4 regions of the Shewanella sp. SP2S2-4 genome follow, and region 2 is predicted to be linked to each of the others. Evidence: predicted binding sites of a transcription regulator. Region 2 holds the regulator's gene; each other region holds the start of a gene.
The links. The regulator sigma-54, encoded in region 2, starts transcription at its own class of promoters, with help from an activator protein. The targets are predictions, from matches to a motif close to GTTGGCACGNNNNTNGNNT.
Positions count from the first base shown of each region.

Region 1: Q4Q54_RS18185 (YccF domain-containing protein) is a predicted target of sigma-54. The motif match lies at 1,002-1,020, and genes of this name have one in related genera.
Region 3: glnA (glutamate--ammonia ligase) is a predicted target of sigma-54. The motif match lies at 1,463-1,481, and genes of this name have one in related genera.
Region 4: Q4Q54_RS03375 (YggN family protein) is a predicted target of sigma-54. The motif match lies at 1,369-1,387, and genes of this name have one in related genera.

Region 1 covers NZ_JAUOER010000027.1:37,410-40,600, reverse strand. Annotated here, with positions in the region: gene Q4Q54_RS18190 (pyridoxal-phosphate dependent enzyme) at 1-824, opposite strand, end outside; gene Q4Q54_RS18185 (YccF domain-containing protein) at 1,110-1,517, shown strand; partial or broken gene Q4Q54_RS18180 (alpha/beta fold hydrolase) at 1,522-2,477, opposite strand; gene Q4Q54_RS18175 (M14 family metallopeptidase) at 2,474-3,191, opposite strand, start outside.
Region 2 covers NZ_JAUOER010000011.1:32,339-35,529, reverse strand. Annotated here, with positions in the region: gene lptA (lipopolysaccharide transport periplasmic protein LptA) at 1-443, shown strand, start outside; gene lptB (LPS export ABC transporter ATP-binding protein) at 440-1,171, shown strand; gene Q4Q54_RS10640 (RNA polymerase factor sigma-54) at 1,279-2,757, shown strand; gene hpf (ribosome hibernation promoting factor) at 2,786-3,073, shown strand; gene ptsN (PTS IIA-like nitrogen regulatory protein PtsN) at 3,076-3,191, shown strand, end outside.
Region 3 covers NZ_JAUOER010000009.1:112,270-115,460, reverse strand. Annotated here, with positions in the region: gene glnA (glutamate--ammonia ligase) at 1-1,375, opposite strand, end outside; gene typA (translational GTPase TypA) at 2,399-3,191, shown strand, end outside.
Region 4 covers NZ_JAUOER010000002.1:348,502-351,692, reverse strand. Annotated here, with positions in the region: gene Q4Q54_RS03385 (YggL family protein) at 20-346, shown strand; gene glsB (glutaminase B) at 346-1,260, shown strand; gene Q4Q54_RS03375 (YggN family protein) at 1,443-2,264, shown strand; gene Q4Q54_RS03370 (LysR family transcriptional regulator) at 2,714-3,191, shown strand, end outside.

The DNA of each region.
Region 1 (3,191 bases), on a different contig from region 2:
CACATGGCATAAAATTCTGGGTAGAGTTTACCAAAGTGATATTTTTTGCCGACATTCACTATCTGTGGATGCTCGAGAGTATTTGGATTAAGCATAGAGAATTGCAAACGTAAATAATCATCGCCGCCCACCACAGCGCAAGTCACAACGCGAATCGCCGTTTGCTGACGAATAAAGTACTGATTTAAAAATAACGCCGTCGTCCCCGTCCCCGACGGTAAAAATACCGTTAAATCGACTAAATCATTCGCCTGCGCAAATTGCACTATTTCTTGCGCTAATACATTTACCCCGTATTCAGCGTAGGAACAGCGCCCGCCCTCTGGGATAAAAAGCGCCGTAGATTCATTCGCGAGTACCTGAGTCTCGATATACTCTTGGCAACTCAGTCGTGCACCACCCGTTTGTAAAGCAGGCTCAGATCTAGCATTAATCTCTAACAAAACCTGAGGTTCAGATTGCGACTGAGTAAACGTCTGCTTTTGCGCCATTAACTCACTTAAGTCGATAATATTGGCGCCATTTGCCAATGCCGCAGCGTAATTCCCCGTGGGATGCTTGACTATTTGACTGGCAATATGGTCAACATAAAAATCACACTGCCAGCCTTTCATCTTGGCCAATGTTGATAGGGAATACAAAGAGTTCGCTAAGGGTGAGCCGTGGCCTATCACCTTGTTGATGCCTGCAAACTCATGATCTAAAAAGTAGCCGAATTTACGTGCTTTATTGCCGCTAAACGCTGGATGCAATAAATCATCACGTTTTAGAAATATTTCTCGACCAGCAAAGGCAAAAATATCGACGGGGGAATTTGCAAACATCAGGCTACTCAAACGATTAAATACTCTGGCTTTTAAGCCATTGGATGGAATAGCTAGTTTAACGCCACCTTTGATCTTCTGCTCTTAAGAAATTAGCAATTTAGCGAAGAATTAGTGAAAATCACAAATAAAGCTTAAACGGATAGCCCTAAGCTATTGATTATTTAAAATAAAATAATTGGCACGTTTCTCGCTTACTCATTGGCATATATTCAGTTTATCAAAGCTAACAGCATTCATTACAGCTGACGATAAAGGCTAAAAAAGTAACATAAGGAGTTTTCAATGGCAGTATTACGCTTAATATTCAACATCGCTTGGTTTGTGCTCGGTGGATTTGTGATGGGACTCGCTTGGTGGCTCGCAGGTATCCTGTGTTTTATCAGCATTATTGGTATTCCCTTTGGCCGCGCCTGCTTTGTTATCGGTGAAATGACCTTCTGGCCCTTTGGCCAAGAACAAATCAGCCGTCGTCACTTGACCGGACGTGACGATTTAGGCACAGGTGCCCTAGGCATGGTGGGAAATATTATTTGGTTCTTGCTGTTTGGGATCTGGTTAGCCATAGGTCACCTGGTCCATGCCTTAGCCTGTTTTGTGACTATTATCGGTATTCCCTTTGGAATACAGCATCTTAAACTGGCGTTACTCAGCCTAACACCGATAGGCCAAACCGTTGTGGCTAAAGCCTAATCGATTATGAGTTAACCGTCTTAGCGCTGTTCATTGCCGATGATTTACTGTCGATGATTTACTGTGGAGAATGGATAGCGCTTTTTCATCCCACACTGAAAATATCGCCTCGTTAAAAGCCATTTCTTCCTCCAGTAAATCGTTGCAACTGTATTGAGTATGGGCATATTGCGCATGGGCAGGTTCATCATCCTCTTGAACCTCAGCTTGCGGCTTAGTCGGCTCCACAATTGCCAACAGATAGTGTGCCAGTTTTGCAGGGGCATCAATGGCCGCATCATGACCGCAATACGCTAATACTATCAAATCCGTGTGAAAGTGCTGTGCCAAGGCTTTGCTCGATGCCATGCTCACCAAAGCATCACGGTCGCCACAGAGTACACTTATCGGCACTTCCACGGTCAATGGACACTGATATTGAAAAGCCGCCCACAGTTGCCGCCAGGCGTTACGAATAGTTGGCGACGATTGGCGGCGAAATTCACTCCATTCGGCAATTAAACTGCAGTCTCGCCGATGACGAAAACTGGTTAAACGCACTATCGTCGACTCGATGGGATGTAAGGCTTTACCTCGAGCCCGCAAGAAAAACGCCTTCAATGCATTCAGTGGATTAAATCTTTGATACCAAGCAGATAAATTTGCCGCACTGCTGTTTAGTACAAATACATGCCTTATCTGCCAAGGTCGCTGACGCGCCATTTCCAGCGCTAACATACCGCCCATAGACAAACCGAGAAGGTAAATGGCTTCTCCTTCTTGTACCTGCTCATCCAATTGCAGCCACACGACATGAGCATAGTCAGCAATCTTAAGCGGACTGGCCTCGGTTGATAGCGTTCCATTGCCCGGCAAGTCAGGAGTCAGTACTCGCAGCCCCTTTTGTCGCAGTCGCTGATCGAAGCCATTCCAGTGGCGCTGATCACGCATTAATCCCCGCAATAACACCCAAGTTGTCATGACTGTGGCTCCCGATACCAATACTGCCGCGCGCACTCAGTGAGTTCAGTCAAACGTTCAGGCGTTAACTGCTCTAACGATTGGGCGTAGGCCGCTTCCATCATAAATTGCATCAGCACTGTGTGCCTGCGTAAAATTCTGTGGTGACGATGTGTTTTCTGCGGATTGAAAAAACCTGCAAAATTAAATATTTGTCTGGGGTTTTTCTTTATCCAAGCCCAGGATCCCATCTCCAATGTCAAAGGCAGAAACGGTACCTGAGCATGGGGATCGGCCACTTGATGTTGGCGATAGAGGTAATCCCAAATATCCCCATGGGTGCGATAAAACTGACTCTGGGGTGCGAGCCGATAATGGCCATGATGGGGATAACTCTGTTCAAATAATTGTTTTAGATAAAAAATATAATTGGCATTTTCGAAGGCGGTACGGGTATGGGCGTAGGGGAACCAAATATGATCACTCAAGCCAAAGCCTGAGTGAGCATCGAGGGAAATCAAACTGGTGCTGCGGCTCAGCAATTGCTGTACATAGGCAACTAAACCGGCGGTTTCAAGCTCCATTCCCCCCATGCCGCGATACCAAGGCAGCCGCGACGATATCCGCTGTCCTCCGACCATAAAAGAGACTTTTTCGCTAGATTCTATCGGGGCGTTACGCATCAAATCCACTTGATTGCCATTGCCCCGCGTTCCCATAAATAAACCAACGGGA
Region 2 (3,191 bases):
CGGCAGATATCAAGAACAACCAGATCATCTTCTTTGGTCCGGTGGAAGTTACCCAAGGCTCGATAAAAATCCAAGCAAATGAACTGCGTGCATTTTCTGCCGAAGGTGAAAATAGCAAAATTTTAGTGGCCACTGGTAACCCCGCAACTTACAGCCAAGTGTTAGACGATGGCCGTCCAGCCTCGGCGAGCGCGAAAGAAATTCGTTACGATATGGCAAGCCGTACCCTGACACTGAAAGGCCAAGCTTCGTTAGATCAAGCGGGTAGCCAAGTGACGGGTAATTTGATCCGCTATAACATTATCCAGCAAAAATTGATTGCTGAGAGCACAGGTAGTGGTGACGATCGCGTGATCACTATTATTCAGCCTGAAAGCTATCAAGATGATGCCAAACCAGACGCGCCAGCGGATAAACCTGTGAAAAAGCAGGACTCTAAATGACCCAAATCACCCTAAGAGCACAAAATCTGGCAAAGAGTTATAAGAGTCGCCAAGTGGTTAAAGACGTCAGTCTAACGGTAAAGACAGGTCAAGTTGTTGGACTGCTCGGCCCGAACGGCGCGGGTAAAACCACCACCTTTTACATGGTCGTCGGTCTGGTTAAAAGCGATAAAGGCCACATCTTTATCGACGATGATGATTTAACCGCAGATCCTATGCACCTGCGCGCCCGCAAAGGCATAGGTTACTTGCCGCAGGAAGCCAGTATCTTCCGTAAGCTGACCGTCCATGACAACATCATGGCCGTACTGCAAACGCGCAAAGAATTAAAAAAAGAGCAAAGGGAAGAACAACTCGAGCATCTGCTCGAAGAATTCCACATCACCCACATCCGTGACAGCCAAGGCATGTCATTGTCGGGTGGCGAACGTCGCCGTGTCGAAATTGCACGGGCGTTAGCAGCAAATCCTAAGTTCATTTTGCTCGATGAACCCTTTGCTGGTGTCGATCCGATTTCGGTTATCGACATCAAAAAGATTATCGAACAGCTCAAAAGTCGTGGCCTTGGCGTGTTGATCACCGACCATAATGTTCGCGAGACATTAGATGTGTGTGAACATGCCTATATTGTGAGTCACGGAAACCTGATTGCCGAAGGAACACCTGCAGAGATCTTAGACAATCAGCAAGTTAGGGCTGTGTACTTAGGTGAACAATTCAGGCTATAGTTAATCAAGCGGAGCCAATGGAGGCAATTTGTGCCAGCATTGGGCTCCACTCAAGATGATAACAAGCGACCTCATCCAACAATAATAACGTAGGGATCAGCGGTAACATGAAAGCGTCACTCCAGCTCAAACTGGGTCAACAGTTAACCATGACGCCACAATTACAACAGGCCATTCGTCTGTTGCAACTGTCGTCATTAGAACTGCAGCAAGAGATCCAGCAAGCCTTAGATTCTAATCCCCTTCTCGAGCTGGAAGAGGATCAATTCGACGCCACTAAAGACCCTGTAAACCAAACGCTTTCCGATACGGATTTCAGTGAATCGAGCACTCTGCCGCCAGAGAAAGACAGCTCCACCATAGATACGGCAGAGTCGCTCACGAAAGAGTCCATGCCCGACGAACTGCCCATGGACACCACTTGGGATGAAGTGTTTACCGCCTCCCCCAATTCTGGCCCCGGCGGCAGTCGTGAAGACGATATGCCCTTCCAAGGTGAGACCAGTGAAGGCTTGTATGAACACTTAGAATGGCAAAAAAACCTCACGCCGTTTTCTGAAACCGATTTAGCCATTGCCACCGCCATTATTGATGCCATCGACGATCAAGGCTATCTCACCCAAAGTACTGACGAAATCCTCGAAGCCATGGGCAATTCGGAGGTCGAGCTCGACGAAGTCGAAGCCGTACTCAAGCGCATTCAACATTTTGATCCCATTGGTGTTGCCGCCCGCGATTTAAGCGAGTGCCTGTTGATCCAACTGTCGCATTTCGCCGCTGACACGCCCAACCTAGAAAACGCCCGCATGTTGATCAAAGATCATTTAGATCTGATCGCCGCCCGCGACTTTAGGCTGTTGATGCGTAAGACTAAATTAAAAGAGGATGAGTTAAGGGACGGCATCGCGCTTATCCAAACCCTCAATCCCCGCCCAGGTTTATTGATTACGCCCAACGATGACGAATACGTCATCCCGGATGTGTCAGTGTCGAAGAAAAATGGTCGCTGGGTGGTTGAGCTTAATCCTGACTGCATGCCAAAAATCAATGTAAACCAACATTATGCCTCGATGGCGCGCAGCACTAAAAGCCAAGCCGATAGCCAATTTATTCGTGGCCATCTACAAGAGGCTAAATGGTTTATCAAGAGTTTAGAGAGCCGTAATGATACCCTGTTGAAGGTGGCGAACTGTATCGTCCAATATCAGCAAGGTTTCTTTGAATACGGTGAAGAAGCCATGAAACCTATGGTGCTGAACGATATTGCCGAAGCGGTAGAAATGCATGAGTCGACCATCTCACGGGTGACTACCCAGAAATACATGCATACCCCTAAGGGACTTTTTGAACTAAAATACTTCTTCTCTAGCCACGTCGGTACTGACGATGGTGGGGAGTGCTCATCCACAGCAATCAGAGCCTTCATTAAGAAACTGGTTGCAGCGGAAAACCAGAAAAAACCATTGAGCGACAGTAAGATGGCGCAACTTCTGGCAGAACAAGGGATCAACGTAGCCCGCAGAACCATTGCGAAGTACCGAGAGGCTATGCTCATTCCGCCTTCTAATCAGCGTAAAAGTTTATAACCTACAGTGGATATCGGAGGACGTTTCTATGCAAATAAACCTGAGTGGACACCATGTCGAAATTACCGAATCGTTACGCGCATATGTAGAAGAAAAGTTTTCAAAACTTGAACGCCATTTCGAACAGATCAATAATGTGCACGTTGTGCTCAATGTCGAAAAAATGCAACAGATTGCCGAAGCGAGAATAAATCTTATCGGTGGTGAAGTTTTTGCTACTTCAGAGCATGCTGACATGTATGCCGCTATAGACGCCCTGATTGACAAGCTTGATCGTCAGGTTATTAAACACAAAGAGAAGTTAACAAAACACTAATAATGGAACTTTGTACCATACTGCGGCCGGAGTGCACTACCTGCGCCACTCCGGGCAGCAAGAAAAAGGTACTGGAACTCATCAGCGACTTAGTCGCTGCCCAGTACCCGACCCTCTC
Region 3 (3,191 bases), on a different contig from region 2:
GAGTTGTACGTGCTACACGCTCAGCTTCAGCTGTTTTCAGTACGATATAAGATTGGATGAAATCTTCACTGAACACGCCGCCTTTAGTCAGGAACTCATGGTCAGCTTGCAGGTTTTCAAGGGCGTTTTCTAATGACGTTGCCACTTGTGGGATTTCAGCCGCTTCTTCTGGAGGCAGATCGTACAGATCTTTGTCCATCGCCTCACCTGGGTGGATCTTGTTTTGGATACCGTCAAGACCCGCCATCAGCAGCGCTGCGAAACCTAAGTATGGGTTGGCATGTGGATCAGGGAAACGTGCTTCGATACGACGGCCTTTAGGGCTTGGTACCACTGGAATACGGATTGATGCAGAGCGGTTACGGGCAGAGTAGGCCAACATAACAGGTGCTTCAAAGTGTGGCACTAAACGCTTGTAAGAGTTAGTGCTTGGGTTAGTGAAAGCGTTCAGCGCGCGAGCGTGCTTGATGATACCACCTATGTAGTACAGCGCCGTTTCACTTAAACCTGCGTATTTGTCGCCAGCGAACAAGTTAACACCGTCTTTCGCGAGAGACTGGTGAACGTGCATGCCGCTACCATTGTCACCAACGATAGGTTTAGGCATGAAAGTCGCCGTCTTGCCGTAAGCGTGTGCCATGTTGTGCACTACGTACTTCAGAATTTGGATTTCATCCGCTTTCTTAGTCAAAGTATTGAAGCGAGTAGCGATTTCGTTTTGACCTGCAGTCGCCACTTCGTGGTGATGCGCTTCAACCACTTGGCCCATTTCTTCGAGCACTAAACACATAGCGCTACGTAGGTCTTGTGATGAGTCAACCGGTGCAACTGGGAAGTAACCGCCTTTAACAAATGGACGGTGACCAGTGTTGCCGCCCTCGTAGCTAGTCGCTGAGTTCCATGCCGCTTCTTTAGCGTCGATCTTAACGAAACAACCTGACATGTCAGTACCGAAACGGACATCGTCAAATAGGAAGAATTCTGGTTCTGGGCCAATCAAAACAGTATCAGCGATACCAGTAGAGATTAGGTAAGCTTCTGCTTTTTTAGCAATTGAACGTGGGTCACGGTCATAGCCCGTCATTGTACCGGGTTCAAGAATGTCACAACGAATAAGCGCTGTGGTTTCTTCGGTGAAAGGATCCAGTACGAATGTCGTTGGATCTGGCATCAGTACCATGTCTGATTCGTTAATGCCCTTCCAACCTGCGATAGAAGAACCGTCAAACATTTTGCCGTCTTCGAAGAAATCAGCATCTACCTGATGAGAAGGAATAGATACGTGCTGCTCTTTACCTTTAGTGTCGGTAAAACGTAAATCAACGAACTTAACTTCTAATTCTTCAAGTTGCTTTAAAACTGATTCAACTGACATTCTCAAGCCTCCGGTAGGGTAAAGGGATGCCCCTTCTATAATCTTTTAACTCAAGTTATTTATCTTGAGCCAAACTTACGAGCGATAAAGCGATATCCATGCCAATAATTTAACTAGCTGATTAACATGGTTTAAAACCTTTTCTGCACTTAATTGGATTCGTGTTTGCACCACTATGGTGCTTTTAGCTGTGGCATTTTGGTGCATCAATCCATTTTGGTGCGCACTGAATTGATTCATGCAAACCTAGGCTTGGACCCAAAGTAATAACATGCACTGCTTATGTGGCAGTGAGATGGCAGTGACGCCTTGGCTCACATTAGTCGCATAAGGACAGCAGCACTGAATCTAGCACATCTTTTCAGCACAGAACGGGACTGTTTCTCTGGGCTATTTCGCCGCCGCATAATTGTCATAAAACCACGCTAGTCTGTCCAACTATGCCACGCATTCTCAATCCAATAGTGGTTTATTATCATATTATTAGGAAAGAGTTCGTTCTCATGTGCGAAATGTCTTTGCTGTTCACAGACCAAGTGAATCAATGATGCGTAATAAAGGTATAGCGTGACAATGAAGTGAGTCTTAAAGACATTCAGTTTTCGCGGTCGTAAACGCCAATATGAATGCTAAGTTAAATGTACGCTAGAATTTATTGCTGTTTCTCGGCGAGATGATTTCATCGCGGTGACATCAATTTTAATTGATGTTTAAATCAGCAGAAATGGTTTGTATCTTGAGTATGAAAAATAGCAAATTCAGCTGCTTAACTCTAATTTTTCCTACGAATATGGCAATTGAACAGTGCTTTAACTGTGGCGGTAGAGGATTTCACTCAATGGAATATTGGCAGGAATTACCCAAGGATTGGCGGATTGTTTTATAAGTGTTCAAAAATAATCCTGTGCGCCAAGGCCGCTCTGGAGTAGAATGGCACGCTTTTTATTGTGGCGGATCGAGCTAGATCGCCATAACGAATTACTGAAATATCCCTATTTTTGTTTGATGGTAAGAGGTTTATCCGTGCTAGAGAATTTACGTAACATCGCCATTATTGCACACGTTGACCATGGCAAAACGACCCTGGTAGACAAGTTGCTGTCACAGTCAGGCACCCTTGCAACCCGAGGAGAAGCCACTGAGCGGGTGATGGACTCCAACGATCTTGAAAAGGAACGTGGGATCACGATTCTGGCAAAGAATACTGCCATCAAGTGGAACGACTACCGTATTAACATCGTTGATACCCCTGGCCACGCCGATTTCGGTGGTGAGGTTGAGCGTGTTCTGTCTATGGTTGACTCAGTATTATTGCTAGTTGATGCCGTTGACGGTCCAATGCCACAAACTCGCTTCGTAACGAAGAAAGCGTTTGCTCAAGGCTTAAAGCCAATCGTTGTTATCAACAAAATTGACCGTCCAGGCGCGCGCCCTGATTGGGTTATCGACCAAGTATTCGACCTGTTCGATAACTTAGGTGCAACTGACGAGCAGTTAGATTTCCCAATCGTTTACGCTTCAGCGTTAAACGGTTTTGCAACTTTAGATCCAGATGTTGCAAGTGAAGACATGACGCCGCTGTTCCAAACTATCGTTGAAAAAGTATCATTCCCTGATGCTGACTCAGAAGGTAGTTTCCAGATGCAAATTTCGCAGCTGGATTACAACTCATACGTGGGTGTTATCGGTATCGGCCGTATCAAGCGTGGTAGCATCAAAACTAACCAACAAGTTACTATTGTTGGTGCTGATGGCAAAACCCGTAACGGTAAAATGGGCCAAGTATTAGGTTACATGGGTCTAGAGCGTACTGAAG
Region 4 (3,191 bases), on a different contig from region 2:
CACAACGGGGAAAGTCACTATGGCAACTAATCGTAGCCGTCGTTTACGTAAGAAAATGCGCGTTGATGAATTCCAAGAGTTAGGTTTTGATATGGCTTGGACTTTTGATGCATCAGTATCAGAAGCCGATATCGATGCAACTGTTGATAAATTTATCGATGAAGTGATCGAAACCCGTAAGTTAGGTTTCCATGGCGGCGGTCACATCGAATGGGAAGGCATTATCGCAACCCAAACGATCGGCAAATGTACCGAAGAAGATATTGCTGCAGTTAAGGCATTCTGGGCGAATCAAAAAGTGTCTCAGGTTGAAGTTAGCGAACTGTACGACATTTGGTGGGGTTAATGCCCGAGTTGGCATTACTTGAGGAAGTGGTCGACAAAGTTCGACCCTTGCTCGGCCAAGGAAAGGTTGCAGATTACATCCCCGCACTGGCTAGCGTCGATGCTGGTAAATTAGGCATTGCCGTCACAACCGTTGATGGTGAAACCTTAGGTGCGGGCGATTACCTTGAGCCGTTTTCGATTCAAAGTATCTCCAAAGTTTTCAGCTTAACCTTAGCGTTAACTTTATATGAAGAGGCCGAAATTTGGAGCCGAGTTGGCAAAGAACCTTCGGGCCATTCATTCAACTCTTTAGTACAAGTCGAGTTAGAACGTGGCAAGCCGCGTAATCCATTTATCAATGCTGGCGCGTTAGTGATTGCTGACTTATTGCAGAGTCGTTTAGGTGCACCTAAACACAGAATGCTCGAGTTAGTCAGGCAACTAAGCCAAAACGATAAAGTGTGTTTCGACAAACAAGTGGCCGACTCCGAATATCAGCACAGTGCGCGCAATGCGGCGATTGCTTATTTGATGAAGTCCTTTGGTAATTTTCAAGGCGATGTCGATACTGTGCTGCGCACGTATTTTCATTACTGCGCCTTAAAGATGAATTGTGCTGACTTGTCTAAGGCCATGTTGTACTTGGCTAATCGCGGCAAAAGCATTACGGGGACTGAGCTTATTTCTCAGGTGCAAACTCGGCAGCTTAATGCCCTGTTGGCGACCTCGGGCCTATACGATGGTGCAGGTGAGTTTGCCTATCGTGTTGGTATGCCAGGTAAAAGTGGCGTCGGTGGTGGCATCATTGCCGTTATTCCTGGGGAACTGTCGATTTGTGTTTGGTCGCCAGAACTCGATGGCAATGGCAATTCACTTGCTGGCACTGCCATGCTTGAGCACTTAAGTCAGCGTCTTGGCCGATCTATTTTCTAGCTTTACCTCTCGTTTTTATTAGCACTATCAGACTAAAAGTTAGCGAATTTCGCTAATGACCTTTTAGTGCTAACTTTCCTAAATCCAACATAATCATATTGTTATAAAGTTGGCACGTCTCCTGCTATAAGCTATTCAGTAGTTTAGGTTTATCGAATTATTCAGATTAAAGGACGAACAACATGAAATTAAATAAGCTATTAACTGGATTTGCCTTATCCGGCGTGATTTTAGGGACATCTGGCCTACAGTTGGCGCAAGCGCAAACAGAGCCTAAAGTCGATGAACGTTGTGAAGTCTCTTTAAATTATGACGTTATGGTTGAGCCTAAAAAATTAGTCATGAGCGAGAAGGGCACCGAAAAGTATCGCATCGAAGTCGATAAGTTATTTGTTGAAGGCAAACAAGTAAACTTAACCGATAAGCAAAAAAAGCTAGTGACTCAATACGCCGATGAAGTGTCGACGCAAGTGCCTGAAGTGATTGAAGTCGTGAACGAGGCCGTCGCATTAGCTTCGCAAGCGGTGAGCATGGCGTTAACCCCTTTAATGGGCGATGCGGCCGGTGCTAAATTCGATGAAATGATGGCAGGCGTCCAAAAGCGTGTTGATTCAGTTGCCTACCGTCATGGCGATAGCTTCTATCTCGGCGCGACGGAGGACTCGATTCAGAACACCTTTAACGACGAATTCGAGCAGGAAATGGAGCAAATTGTTCAGAACTCAGTGGGCACCATTATGATGACCATAGGTGGCCAAATCATGTCGGGTGACGGTGATAGTTTTGAAGCCAAGATGGATGCCTTCTCCAAAAAAATGGACAACTTAGGCCAAGATATTGAGCAACAAATTGAGAGTCAATCTAAGGGACTGGAAGCTAAAGCTGACCGTTTGTGCGACCGATTTGAAAATCTGTTAGTGCTTGAAAATCAATTACGCCAAGAGGTACCAGAACTCGCGCCTTATGCGTTGACACAAAACTCAACCAAGGAGCTGCGTGAATAGTTCTTGTTAATCGTCCTTACTAATAGTTTTTGTGAATAGCCCTTGGTTTTAACTGCAATAACTTCTATCTCCTTGTGCATGAGTCAAATTTGAATGCTACGCCCCTAGTCAATTTATCGCCTAGGGGCTTTTTTATTGGCTAATTCTTAGTGGCGAAAGCTATGAGGATAAAGTCGATGTGGCTTGTAGGCTTGGCTTGCAGCGATTTAGTTCGGAATGTTACAGTCTAGAGACGAATATTTGGTATACTCTTAAAATATAATTAAAAGCTGGCATATCAGTCAGATATAACACCCTACTTTAGTGGACTTTTTCGGTCTAAATCTCTGCGTTATATCACTTTAATGCGAGATATCAATGCTATGGTTATTTTTAAGCGATGATTACGCTAACCACTGCTATTCACCGAAAGTTAATATCATTGTCGTAAACAGCTTAAGGCGACTTCCATGTTAGAACTGTTAGAACCTATTGCGATTTTTACTCATGTGGCCAGAGCTGGTAGTTTTAGTGCCGCCGCAAGAAGGCTTGGGATTTCTAAGTCTAAGGTCAGTACACAAGTCGCCGATCTTGAACATAGACTTGGTGTTCAATTAATCCAACGTACCACCCGCAGCTTAAGCCTGACTGAAGCAGGGCATTTGCTGTATCTGCAAGGTGAAGAATTGCTGCGTGACGCTGAACAAGCGATAGCCAGCGTGCATAACTTAAATGATGCGACCCGCGGCGTGCTTAAGGTGGGGATTTCCCAGTCCTTTGGGGTGATGCATATCATTCCTGCGCTGCCATCCTTTATGGCAAAACATCCTGAGCTTGAGCTACAAGTGAGCTTACTGGACCATAAAGTAGATGTAGTGAGTGAAGGCTTAGACTTACTGTTAACTATGTCGGAGCAATTACCGCTTGGCATGGTTGCTAGACCTCTGA